DNA from 4 places in the Aliivibrio fischeri ATCC 7744 genome. Region 1 is predicted to be linked to each of the others. Evidence: predicted binding sites of a transcription regulator. Region 1 holds the regulator's gene; each other region holds the start of a gene.
What was found. Region 1 encodes CRP, which controls carbon source genes, mostly activating them, when cyclic AMP is high. Its sites were predicted from a motif close to TGTGANNNNNNTCACA; they were not measured.
Positions count from the first base shown of each region.

Region 2: the regulator CRP is predicted to act here: its motif matches at 1,650-1,665, upstream of AVFI_RS02615 (NupC/NupG family nucleoside CNT transporter).
Region 3: the regulator CRP is predicted to act here: its motif matches at 1,367-1,382, upstream of AVFI_RS05650 (NupC/NupG family nucleoside CNT transporter).
Region 4: the regulator CRP is predicted to act here: its motif matches at 1,808-1,823, upstream of malT (HTH-type transcriptional regulator MalT).

Region 1 covers NZ_CP092712.1:2,615,143-2,618,359, reverse strand. Annotated here, with positions in the region: gene astD (succinylglutamate-semialdehyde dehydrogenase) at 1-110, shown strand, start outside; gene AVFI_RS11965 (DUF1338 domain-containing protein) at 122-916, shown strand; gene crp (cAMP-activated global transcriptional regulator CRP) at 990-1,622, opposite strand; gene AVFI_RS11955 (OsmC family protein) at 1,868-2,272, shown strand; gene hslU (HslU--HslV peptidase ATPase subunit) at 2,354-3,217, opposite strand, start outside.
Region 2 covers NZ_CP092712.1:550,713-553,929, reverse strand. Annotated here, with positions in the region: gene AVFI_RS02615 (NupC/NupG family nucleoside CNT transporter) at 285-1,517, opposite strand; gene AVFI_RS02610 (TatD family hydrolase) at 1,716-2,492, opposite strand; gene prfC (peptide chain release factor 3) at 2,750-3,217, opposite strand, start outside.
Region 3 covers NZ_CP092712.1:1,200,167-1,203,383, forward strand. Annotated here, with positions in the region: gene AVFI_RS05640 (class I SAM-dependent DNA methyltransferase) at 1-201, shown strand, start outside; gene AVFI_RS05645 (LysR family transcriptional regulator) at 263-1,198, shown strand; gene AVFI_RS05650 (NupC/NupG family nucleoside CNT transporter) at 1,469-2,674, shown strand; gene AVFI_RS05655 (glucosaminidase domain-containing protein) at 2,821-3,217, opposite strand, start outside.
Region 4 covers NZ_CP092713.1:685,119-688,335, reverse strand. Annotated here, with positions in the region: partial or broken gene AVFI_RS16615 (glycogen/starch/alpha-glucan phosphorylase) at 1-1,634, opposite strand, end outside; gene malT (HTH-type transcriptional regulator MalT) at 2,030-3,217, shown strand, end outside.

The sequences.
Region 1 (3,217 bases):
TAAAACCAAGTGCTTATTATGCGGCAGATTATTGTGCTTATCCGATGGCATCAATGGAAGGTGATGCATGTGAGATTCCTGAGCAATTATCTCCAGGTTTAACTTTGTAGGAGTGCTGAAAATGAATAATGTAAACACACTTTTTTCATCATTATGGCAAGACTATATTACACGTTTGTCGCCATCGGCAGACCAAGTGCATCAATTGCTATCCAGTGGTGGTGATATTGTAAATGATCATATTGCCTTGCGGACGTTTAATTTGCCTAAGGTTGGTTTATCCACATTAGCCGCGCCCTTTTTAGCTATTGGGTATAAACCGTGTGATGAATATGAATTTATTGCTAAAAAATTGAAAGCACAACATTTTGAGCACCCAGATCCTAATGCACCACTTGTGTTTATCAGTGAGCTATTGGTTGAAAAATTATCTGATGATGCTCAAACCATAATTAAATCATTAGTAGAACAAGTTCCTGCTCATTATTTTGCAACTCGTGACTTTCTGTCTTCAGGTAGACCGTGGTCTTTAAGTTTTGATGAATATAAGGTGTTAGCAAAAGAGAGTGAGTATGCTTCTTGGTTAGCTGCTCATGGTTATGGAGCGAATCATTTTACCGTGTATGTTAATCAACTTGATGGTTTTGATGAAGTAGTTGATGTTAATCAGCACTTACGTAATGCTGGATTTAGTATTAATGAGGTTGGTGGAGAAGTAAAAGGCTCTCCAGAGGTTTGTTTAGAGCAATCATCTACAATGGCGGATAAAGTGATGGTTAAATTTAGTGATGGTGAGTTTGAGATCCCTGGTGGATTTTACGAATTTGCTAAACGTTATGAATTACCAAATGGTGAACTATACACAGGGTTTGTTGCGGCTTCTGCGGACAAAATCTTTGAAAGTACTGACGGGTAAAGCTGTCATCTCTAGACATAAAAAACGCAGCTATTGAGCTGCGTTTTTATTTGCTTATGGTAACGACGTTAAATTAACGAGTACCGTAAACTACAATTGTTTTGCCGTGCGCTGAAATCAGGTTTTGCTCTTCAAGCATCTTTAAGATACGGCCAACAGTTTCACGTGAACAACCAACAATTTGACCGATCTCTTGACGAGTGATCTTAATTTGCATGCCGTCTGGGTGAGTCATTGCATCAGGTTGTTTAGCAAGGTTTAGTAGCGTTTGAGCGATACGGCCTGTTACGTCTAGGAATGCTAAGTCACCTACTTTTTGGCTAGTGATTTGTAAACGAGTTGCCATTTGCGCAGAAAGACGCATTAGGATATCTGGGTTAACTTGGATAAGTTGGCGGAATTTCTTGAATGAAATTTCTGCTACTTCACAAGGGCTTTTCGCACGAACCCACGCTGAACGCTCTTGACCTTCTTCAAATAAGCCAAGCTCACCAATGAAGTCACCTTGGTTTAGGTAAGAAAGGATCATTTCTTTACCTTCTTCATCTTTGATAAGTACAGCAACAGAACCTTTTACAATGTAGTAAAGAGTTTCCGCTTTTTCACCCGCGTGAATTAGCGTGCTCTTTGAAGGGTACTTATGAATGTGACAGTGAGACAAGAACCACTCTAATGTTGGATCTGTTTGAGGTTTACCTAGAACCATACTTTATACTTCCTCTGCGTTTGCCAAGTAGGCGATGTCCATTTTAAAATAACTGAGCCAAATATCAGTTTGGCCTATACAATATGGTTATCGGAACAAGGCTGCATGTTCGTTGAGATAATTAACAAAATCATACCTTGTTTCGCAATTGATTTCTTGACTTTGATCGTATGAATTGTGCGACCAAGGGCACAGTTTCGTGAAATGGATCACGAGTTTTCCTTTTAAGTAGTAAAGAGGCTTTTATGAACGCTGAAGTTAAATGGATTGAGGGATTGTCTTTTCTAGGTCAATCTCAATCAGGTCACTCTATTGTTATGGATGGTAATGGGGGAGAAAAAGCACCAAGTCCGATGGAAATGGTCTTAATGGCTGCTGGAGGATGCAGTTCTGTTGATGTTGTTGATGGACTTAAATCGGCAAATCAAGAAGTCACAGCTTGCGTTGCTAAGCTATCTAGTGAGCGTCGTGAAACTGCACCAAAGTTGTTTACTTACATTAATATTCACTTTGAAGTAACAGGTAACAACCTAGATTCAACGGTTGTCGAGAGAGTCACTGCGGATTCATTACAGAAATATTGCTCTGTATGTTTAATGCTTGGTGAGGGCGTAAAAATGACGCACTCATGGGAAATTATCTCTGCTTAAACTTTAGAACTACAGGGTGAGTTAATATTAAAAAGCCTCGCAAGTTAACCCTTGTGAGGCTTTATTTTAAGTTATGAGAGATTACAGAATGAAGCGGCTTAGGTCTTCATCAGCAACAAGTTCACCTAGGCGTGAACTTACATATTCAGCATCAACAATTAAGCTTTCGCCATTTTTTTCAGAAGCATCATAAGAGATCTCTTCCATTAGTCGTTCCATCACTGTGTGTAGACGGCGAGCACCGATGTTTTCAGTGGTTTCATTTACTTGGAATGCGGATTCAGCAATACGACTGATGCCATCTTCAGTAAATTCAACTTTTACATTTTCGGTCGCTAATAGAGCAATGTATTGCTCAGTTAATGATGCATTAGGTTCGGTTAAAATGCGTTTGAAATCATTTGCTGTTAGCGCTTCAAGTTCAACACGGATTGGTAAACGACCTTGTAATTCAGGGATCAAGTCAGATGGTTTTGCCATTTGGAATGCACCTGAAGTGATGAATAACATATGATCGGTTTTCACCATGCCGTGTTTAGTACTAACCGTGCTGCCTTCTACTAATGGAAGTAAATCACGTTGAACACCTTCACGAGATACATCACCAGAGTGAGAGTTTGAACCTTTACAGATTTTATCAATTTCATCGATAAACACGATACCGTGGTTTTCTACATTGAAGATCGCTTGTTCTTTTAGCTCTTCAGGGTTAACCAGCTTCGCACCTTCTTCTTCTGTTAGCGCTTTAAGTGCATCAACGATTTTCATCTTGCGCTTTTTGGTTGTATTGCCGCCTGATAGGTTTTGGAACATACCTTGAAGTTGGTTTGTCATCTCTTCCATACCTGGAGGAGCCATGATTTCAACGCCAACTTGAGGTGCAGCAACATCCACTTCGATTTCTTTATCGTCTAACTTACCTTCGCGTAATTTTTTACGGAAAGA
Region 2 (3,217 bases), 910 kb from region 1:
TGACTCTCATTTTTAGGTTATGTGTGCTTTAACTATAGTGTAGACCATAGCTCGTTTTTTTAACCTAGCTGTTCTTCTCTCTTTTATTATGGATTCATTATATCAATATAATTTTGCTTGATTGTTTTTGTGTGATAACGCAATCGGTTTGCATCTCAAACTTTTTGCATAAAAAAATGTGAGTTTAACGCATTTATTCATCACACTTTTTTATGAGCAATAGACATAAAAAAACCCGCACATAATGCGGGTTTTATAATGATTATCTGTTCTGCTCTATACGATTATAGAGATAGGAATAGACCTGCAATTGTTGCTGACATTAAGTTTGATAATGTACCAGCAGCAACCGCTTTCATACCCATGCGAGCGATGTCGTGACGACGTGCTGGTGCAAGGCTACCTAGACCACCAAGTAGAATCGCTACAGAAGAAAGGTTTGCGAAACCACATAGTGCGAATGAGATGATTGCTTCTGTTTTCTCAGAAAGAACCACTTCTGCGCCATCAGCTAGGTAAGGTGCAAAGTTTAGGTATGCAACGAATTCGTTAACTACCAGTTTTTGACCAAGGAATGAACCTGCGATTGTTGCTTCTTCCCATGGAACACCGATTAAGAATGCTAAAGGAGCACAGATGTAACCAAGAATCAGTTCTAGAGTGATATGAGGCATATCGAACCAACCACCGATACCACCTAAGATACCATTGATTAGAGCGATTAAACCGATGAACGCAAGAAGCATTGCACCTACGTTTAACGCAAGTTGCATACCCGTTGCAGCACCTGCAGCAGCAGCATCGATTACGTTAGCTGGTTTGTCATCGCCTTCGTTATCTAGAGCATCTAGTTGTTCAATTGGTTGTTCTGTTTCTGGCTTGATGATTTTAGCAAATAGAAGACCACCAGGTGCAGCCATGAATGATGCTGCGATTAGGTACTCTAGAGGCACGCCCATAGAAGCATAACCAGCTAGTACACCACCAGCAACAGATGCTAGACCACCACACATTACTGCAAATAGCTCAGATTGAGTCATTTTAGGAACAAACGGACGCACAACTAGAGGCGCTTCTGTTTGACCAACAAAGATGTTAGCTGTAGCAGATAGTGATTCTGCACGAGATGTGCCAAGTGCTTTCTGCAATGCACCACCTAGGAAGTTAATCACGATTTGCATGATGCCTAGGTAATAAAGAACAGCAGTTAAAGAAGCAAAGAATACGATTACAGGAAGTACACGTAGTGCGAATACGAAACCGCCGCCACCAAATAAACCACCGAATAAGAATTCGATACCTTGGTTACCGTAGTTAATTACGTTAGCAACAGCTTCCGATGCACCATAAAGTACATCACGACCCACAGGTACATAAAGTACAAATGCGCCTAAGAAGAATTGGATAGCAAAAGCGCCACCGACAGTGCGTAGATTGATTGCTTTACGGTTATCAGAAAGAAGTACAGCTATACCTAGCAGTACCACGATCCCAACCAAACTCATTAGCAGGCTCATAGTTAAAGTTTTCCCTAAATTTATTGTTGGCGTGTTTCAAATTAGCGGGGGCGATTATACTCATTGAACCACAAAGAAAGTAATGCTGTTGTCACATAATCGTGGCTGATACATGCTTTACTCATTCATAATTGTGATCATTATCACTAAGGTGTTTCTAAATAATCATCAATTACAACTAAAGAAATGACTGGTAACTCAAATCCCAAACAAAGAGGTGGTATTTTTATAAACAGTTTCCGAAATCGTTTGCATTGATTCTTTTCTAATCAAAGACAAATATTCGAATATATTTTGTACTTTATCCGGAGTATTTTTTTCGCCTTGAAAGCCAAATACTGCCATGTCTGGCGCATCGGTTTCTAATAAAATTTTATCTAAAGGCAGCTGTGAAATGACCATTTTGGTCTTCTTAGCTCTTTCGTAACTGATCACGCCACCAACACCAATATAGAAACCTAATTCAATAAATTGATTAGCCTGCTGCAAGCTACCACTGAAACCATGAATCACACCACCTCTCTCTGGCCGAATTTCTCTCAACAGCTTTAATACCATATCGTGGCTTTTACGACTGTGAATGATCAAAGGAAGTTGATGCTTTTTTGCCAATAAACACTGTTGACGAAAAACAGAGAGCTGTGTTTCCTTATCACTTTCTTGATGCCAGAAATCCAATCCACACTCGCCAATCGCTACACATTTTTTATTTTTTCCATCAAGTAACTTCCCTAAGTTTTCTAACTCCCTTTCATAGCTTGGAGTAATAAATAGTGGATGAATACCTAATGCGTAGTAAATCTCATCAAATTGATGTGCCAACGCACTAACTTGATTCCAGTTTGATTGATTCACACTGGGTACAACGAGCGTTGTAACGCCTTTATCCTTTGCCATTTGTAAGTAGGACACTTCATTATTTTTAAAAGGAGCAAAATCAAAATGACAATGTGAATCAATGAACGTAAAAGTCATTACTCTTCTTCTTTTTTATAAGGAACACAACTGCGCTTGTTTTCTGGTGTTAAGCCTAATGACTCACACCATGCATCATACTTTCGTATCCATAATTTAATTAACTTTAACATTCATGCTTCCTTTTTATCTAACGTATCAATGAATAATACGAACCTGAATGAGTAGATGGATATAAGTGCATTGGTATTACTATAGATACAAAAACGGAGTCCGTTAAGACCCCGTTTTTATTTATTTGATAAGCAACTGATTAATTAGTGCTCACGCGTCGCTCTAAATTGAACATCTGGGAAACGCTCAGAAGCAAGATTTAGATTCACCATTGTCGGTGCGATGTAAGTTAGGTTGTCACCACCATCAAGCGCCAAGTTAGCTTGGTTCTTACGTTGGAACTCATCCATTTTCTTACCATCAGCACAATCAACCCAACGAGCTGTTGCAACGCTCACGCCTTCATAAATCGCTTCAACGTTATATTCTGCTTTAAGACGAGCTACAACCACGTCAAACTGAAGCACACCAACGGCACCAACAATAAGGTCATTGTTTTGAAGTGGACGGAATACTTGTACCGCACCTTCTTCAGATAATTGAACTAGACCTTTAAGTAGTTGTTTTTGCTTCAGAGGATCTTTCAGACGAATACGACGGAACAATTCTGGTGCAAAGTTAGGAATACCTGAGAACTTCAAGCTTTCACCTTGAGTAAAGGTATCACCAAT
Region 3 (3,217 bases), 1.4 Mb from region 1:
GTCGGTGAGCCGCTTGAAGTTCGATTTTATCGCCGTTCTTTAACTGAATTAATTGAAGCGATAACAAAATCTGGTTTAGTTGTGACACAAGTATCTGAAGGAAAGGTATCAGAGGTAGTTAAAGATATGTCTCCTGAGCGTTATGATTACCTTTCAAAGAATCCTAATTTCATTTTTATAAAATGCCAAAAATTAGCTTAGCTTTACCATCTAGTGTTACTATCTGCGCCCCAATTTTTCTTTGAGTTTGAGGAGCAGATAGATGCATGAACGAGCCAGCCAAATGGTGATATTTTACGCCTTAGCTAAAGCTGGGAGTTTTACTGCTGCAGCAAAGCAAATGGGCGTATCAACGTCACATGTCAGTAAGCAACTCGGAGCTCTTGAAGAAACCATTAATGTAAAATTAGTACATAGAACCACGCGTTCACTCACTTTAACGGATGCAGGTCAGCAGTTTTTTTTATATTGCGAGAAGATATACAGCGCAATGACAGAAGCCAGCGCCATTATGGATGATGAACGTGATGAAGTGACTGGCATCTTACGTTTAGGCTTATCTCAATCTTTTGGCACTATGCATATTATTCCAGCCATTGATAAGCTGCGTCATCAATATCCTGATTTGCAAGTTGAAGTGCGTTTATTTGATCATAGAGCTGATATGCTTAAAGATGGTTTAGACTTGTGGGTAACCAATTTCGAAGACTTACCAGAAGGTTATGTAGCACAGCGATTAGCTGACTCTAATTTTGTCTTAGCTGCATCTCCTGATTACCTTATTGATAAAAAAGTACCTCATCATCCTTTAGATCTTGTTGAGCATAATTGCCTTACTTACCAGAGTCGTCATCGTGACTACAGCCATTGGGATTTCAGTAAAGGAAATGAGGCGTTATGTGTAAAAGTGTCTGGCAATTATCGAGTTGATTTAGCAGAAGCCGTGAGAGATGCGGCTATATCTGGATGGGGAATTGCTTATTTAGCCAGTTATTTGCTAACTGATGAGTTTAATGATGGCAAACTGATTCAGTTATTACCGGATTGGAAAGCAAGTCAGAAAATGCCAATTTATGCGGTATACCCAAGTCGAAAACACCTTCCAAGAAAGATAAGTGCGGTCATCGATTTTCTACGTGAACATATAGGACAACCGCCATATTGGGATAAAGCGCTCATGAAGCGAGTGAAATTGTAACGTTTGCTATTCCTCATTGATTGAATTTTATACTTTAAATTGTTGCCTTTTTAATCAATGAGTTACAGCGATTATGTGCCATGAAATAAATATCTTTTCCATATGGAAACAATCGTATTTCTGATTGTTTTTATTACAAGAAATCAATCAGTTAATTACTGCACATAATGTGACCTGCGTCTCATTAACAGAGTGATAGCAAAGTCGACTTGCACGCAAACCTTTGCGGATTAGAATGCGGACTCATTTTCGATAGCATAGGTTTCTATCATGACATCTTTACTTGGTATTTTTGCCATTCTACTGTTTGCTTATTTGTGTTCGACAGATCGCCGCAATATCCCTCTTAGAACCGTCTCTTTGGCGTTCGGATTACAAATTATCTTTGCTTTATTGGTTCTGTATGTTCCTGCAGGTAAAGAAGTATTAAATTCAGTTACTGCTGGTGTGTCAGGTGTGATTGATTACGGCCAACAAGGCATTGCCTTTTTATTTGGTGGTTTAGCAACAGGAAAAGTAGGCTTTGTATTTGCCATTAATGTTCTTGGTATCATCATTTTCTTCTCTGCTCTTATCTCAGCTCTTTATCATATTGGAGTCATGCCAAAAGTAATTAACTTTATTGGTGGTGGACTACAACGATTACTCGGTACAGGACGCGCAGAATCACTTGCAGCAACGGCTAACATCTTTGTAAGCATGGTTGAGGCTCCACTTGTTGTTAAACCTTACTTAAAGCACATGAGCGATTCTCAGTTCTTTGCTGTAATGACATGTGGTTTAGCCTCGGTAGCTGGCGGAACCATGGTTGGTTACGCCTCATTAGGTGTGGATCTTAATTTCCTTATTTCTGCTGCATTCATGTCTGCACCAGCAGGATTATTAATGGCTAAGATGATGGTTCCACCGGGTGATGAAGCCAATAATGATGATGAAATCACGTCTGTTGAGATTGATCATGCAACTAATGTATTTGAAGCATTAGCTGATGGTGCTATGTCTGGCTTACGTATCGCTGTTGCGGTGGGTACGACACTATTAGCGTTTGTCAGTGTGATTGCTTTACTTAACGGTTTACTAGGGCACGTTGGTGATATCTTTGGTATTAAACTAAGCTTTGAGTTAATTCTTGGCTATCTGTTTGCGCCTGTCGCTTTTATCTTAGGTGTGCCATGGAATGAAGCAATTCTTGCTGGTTCATTAATCGGTAATAAGATCGTGGTAAATGAATTTGTTGCCTTTATTCAATTAATGGAAGTGAAAGATCAGCTAAGTCCACATTCTGTTGCGATAGTTACATTTGCATTGTGCGGTTTTGCAAATATTTCAACCATGGCAATTTTGATTGGTGGTTTAGGTAGTCTTGTTCCTGAACGTCGCTCATTTATTGCGAGAATGGGTTTCAGAGCGATTACCGCAGGTGTATTAGCTAATTTAATGAGTGCTGCGATTGCCGGTGTGATTTTGTCACTTTAAGTTAATTGCTTAATTTCAAATAAAGAAAAGGTTGCGCTTAAAAAGTCGCAACCTTTATTTTTTCTAGTCCCTAGTCCCTAGTCCCTAGTCCCTAGTCCCTAGTCCCTAGTCCCTAGTCCCTAGTCCCTAGTCCCTAGTCCCTAATTCTAAAATCTCACTCGAACTGGCGTTGAGCTATCAAATGTCACCTGATCAAAACTATCTAATTTATGATGCTTAATTAATGCTTGCAGATTCTCAACATAAGCTTCACCACGGGTAGAGTAGTGAGATAAAGACTCGACTAGCTCATAACCTGATAATTTCCCTTCTGAGCGTAGTTGTTGACGTAGTTTCCAAAGATCTTTATAAGCCGATGTGGTATTCAAGTTATACATGTAGCGTGCAGTACCAGCGAATAAATTATCAAATGCTGCTACTTTTACGTGGCCACCAGGAGTACTTAAATATTTACCACCTTTAGATGATAAATGTTCACCGTATAATCCATTGCCTTTAACGGCGAAATAGCTTGTTCCCCAGCCACTTTCATCAATCCCTTGT
Region 4 (3,217 bases), on a different replicon from region 1:
CGCATCGGTATTTAGTTCAATACCCATGTTTTCTTGAACCCAATTAGCTAAACGCTGTTTATTTTGTTTTTTCACAGCCATGAATTCTTTTTGGAATTTCTCATCATCAGCAAAAACAGCAATATCACTCAGTTGATCAAGATGTGCAGGCCACTCATTCCCAATTTTTTCAGAAATAAGGTTTGAAAGATCAGGGTTACAGAATTTCAACCAACGACGAGGAGTAACACCGTTAGTTACATTCGTTAGTTTTCCTGGGAAATATTCATTAAACTCAGGGAATAAATCACGCTTAACTAACTCAGAGTGAAGTGCTGCCACACCATTCACGGCATAAGATGAAACCACACATAAGTTCGCCATACGTACCATACGATGTGTGCCTTCTTCGATGATTGATAACTTACGTAATTTATCCACATCACCTGGCCACTTCAGTTTCACGCCTTCTAAGAATAGGTAGTTAATCTGATAAATGATTTCCATGTGACGAGGTAAAAGTCGAGAAATCAGTGATTCACTCCATGTTTCTAACGCTTCAGGTAACAATGTGTGGTTGGTATAAGCAAACGTGTTTGAACAGATTTCCCATGCCGCATCCCACGATAAACCACGAACATCAATAAGTACGCGCATTAACTCAGGAATACCAATTGTTGGGTGTGTATCGTTTAATTGGATCGTTTCATATTTAGAAAGATCTTCAATCTTATGACCTGCAGCATCATGACGACGTAAAATATCTGCAATAGAACACGCACAGTGGAAATACTGTTGCATCAAACGTAATGTTTTGCCTTTCTCGTGGTTATCATTTGGATACAGAACTTTTGTTACGTTACCAGCATCAATTAAGGCGTGTTGCGCTTCAAAGTAATCACCATTATTAAAGCTTGCAAGGCTAAACGGTGCTTTTGCACGACATTCCCACAAACGTAATGGGTAAACCGTATCACTTTGGTAACCAACAATAGGAAATCCCAAGGCATACCTTCAACTGACATACCTGGTACCCAGCGACGTTTCTCTTGGCCTTTTTCAGTGTACGTTTCTACATGACCATAAAATCCAACTTGCTGTGCAAAATCAGGACGAGCCACTTCCCAAGGGTAGCCTTCTACTCCACACCATGCATCAGGCGCTTCTTTTTGTCGTCCGTCTTCAAAAGATTGGCGGAACAAACCGTATTCGTAATGCAAACCATAACCAATCGCTGGATATTCTTGCGCAGCTAATGAATCCATAAAACACGCGGCTAAACGACCAAGACCACCGTTACCTAAAGCAGGGTCACGCTCTTCTTCTAATAAATCCGTTAAATTATAACCAAGCTCACCCATTGCTTCAGTGATCTCTTCATAAAGACCCATACTAATTAGGTTGTTGCCCGTTAGACGTCCAATTAAAAACTCTAAAGATAGATAGTTTACGCTGCGTGCGTTTTTAATTTTTTCGTCATTTTCTGTAGCAACAAGATCAAATGTCGTTAATTCAGCTAGGGCTTTACCCATTGCTAAATACCATACTTTAGCGCTCGCTGTTTTTTCATTTGCAGCGAATGTTGTCACTAAATGCTGCTTTACAGAGGCTTTAAACGCCGCTTTATCAAATTTTTCTATGTTATTCGTTTTCATCTTAAATCTCTCACGAAGGTTCATAATCAACTGTTATCAATCCTGCCTTGTTCGAATAAGAGTCACATCCTCCTTTTTGGGGGATGAGATAAGGGTGAGATAAAGGCGTAGTCCTGATTAATCAAATAACCTGTGACACGACTCAAAGTTTGTAGGCTGACAGTAAAAACCTTCGTGATATTGGACACGTTTTTACAGCATAAAAAACAAAATGATAACAAGGTCACAAATTTAAAGATTAAATAAAACTATTTAAAAAACGTATTAAATAAAACTCATGTATAAATTCATCAAGATAAAAATAAAGGTTTGATCACATTTATAGGGCGTAGTGGATAGATTAAATCTCATTATTGAGGATAATTAGCTCAGTATTTTTTAAAAGAACAATAATTATGTTAATACCATCGAAACTGCATTTTCCAAGACGATTACATAATGCCATTCTCCGCCAACGTGTTTTAGATACGCTAGAGAATGCGATGCATTACAAACTTGTTTTATTTCGATCTCCGGCTGGCTACGGAAAAACAACCATGGCTGCACAGTGGTTATCTGACAAAGACGCTACTGGGTGGTATAGCCTAGATGAGAGTGATAATGATGAATATAAATTTGCAAAATACTTTGTACAAACAATAAGTAATGCAACTCATACTGAATTATCACACTCAAAAGCGTTAACTGAGAAACGTCAGTTTGCTTCATTATCAAGCCTATTTTCGCAAGTCTTTACTGAGCTAATCTCGTTTCAAGATGAAGCTTATATCGTTCTCGACGACTATCACTTAATTACCAATGACACCATTCACCTTGGCTTAAAATTCTTCTTAAAACACCTTCCAGATAATTTGACACTGGTAATAACAAGTCGCTCTCAACCACCTCTAAATACAGCAAATCTACGTGTGAGAGACTTATTAATTGAAATTGATAATCAAAGTTTGGCGTTTGACCAATCAGAAACATCTCTATTTTTTAATCAACGCCTAAATGAGAATATTGACCAAGAAGCCATCACTCATGTTCGTGAGCATGTTGAAGGCTGGCCATCTGCACTTCAATTAATTGCACTGCACAGTATTCAAAACAATCAATCCTTAAATAATTCAGCACAAGTCATGGCGCAATTAAACCATGCGCACTTATGGGATTATTTAGCGGAAGAAGTGTTTGATCATTTGGATCAAGAGACGCAGCAATTTTTAATGCGTTGTGCTGTTTTTGATCATTTTAATACCACACTGCTATCTAAAGTAACGCAACGAAAAGATGCCCAGTTGCTTATTGAAAATCTAAACCGATTCGGATTATTTATTAATACAAATGGTGAACAAGGTGATTGGTATAAGTTCCATAACCTCTTTGCAGAGTTCTTAACCCACCAAAGACAAAACCACCTAGCTCATGAAGAAATAGACCTGCAAAAATACGCAGCAGAAGCATGGCTTGAGCATGACAATATCTATCAAGCACTTCGTCATGCGAAAAACGCCAAAGATGATATTCTGATCGCTAATATACTTACGCAGCATGGCTGGCATTTATTTAATAATGGGGAACTTTCTTTATTAGAGACCACC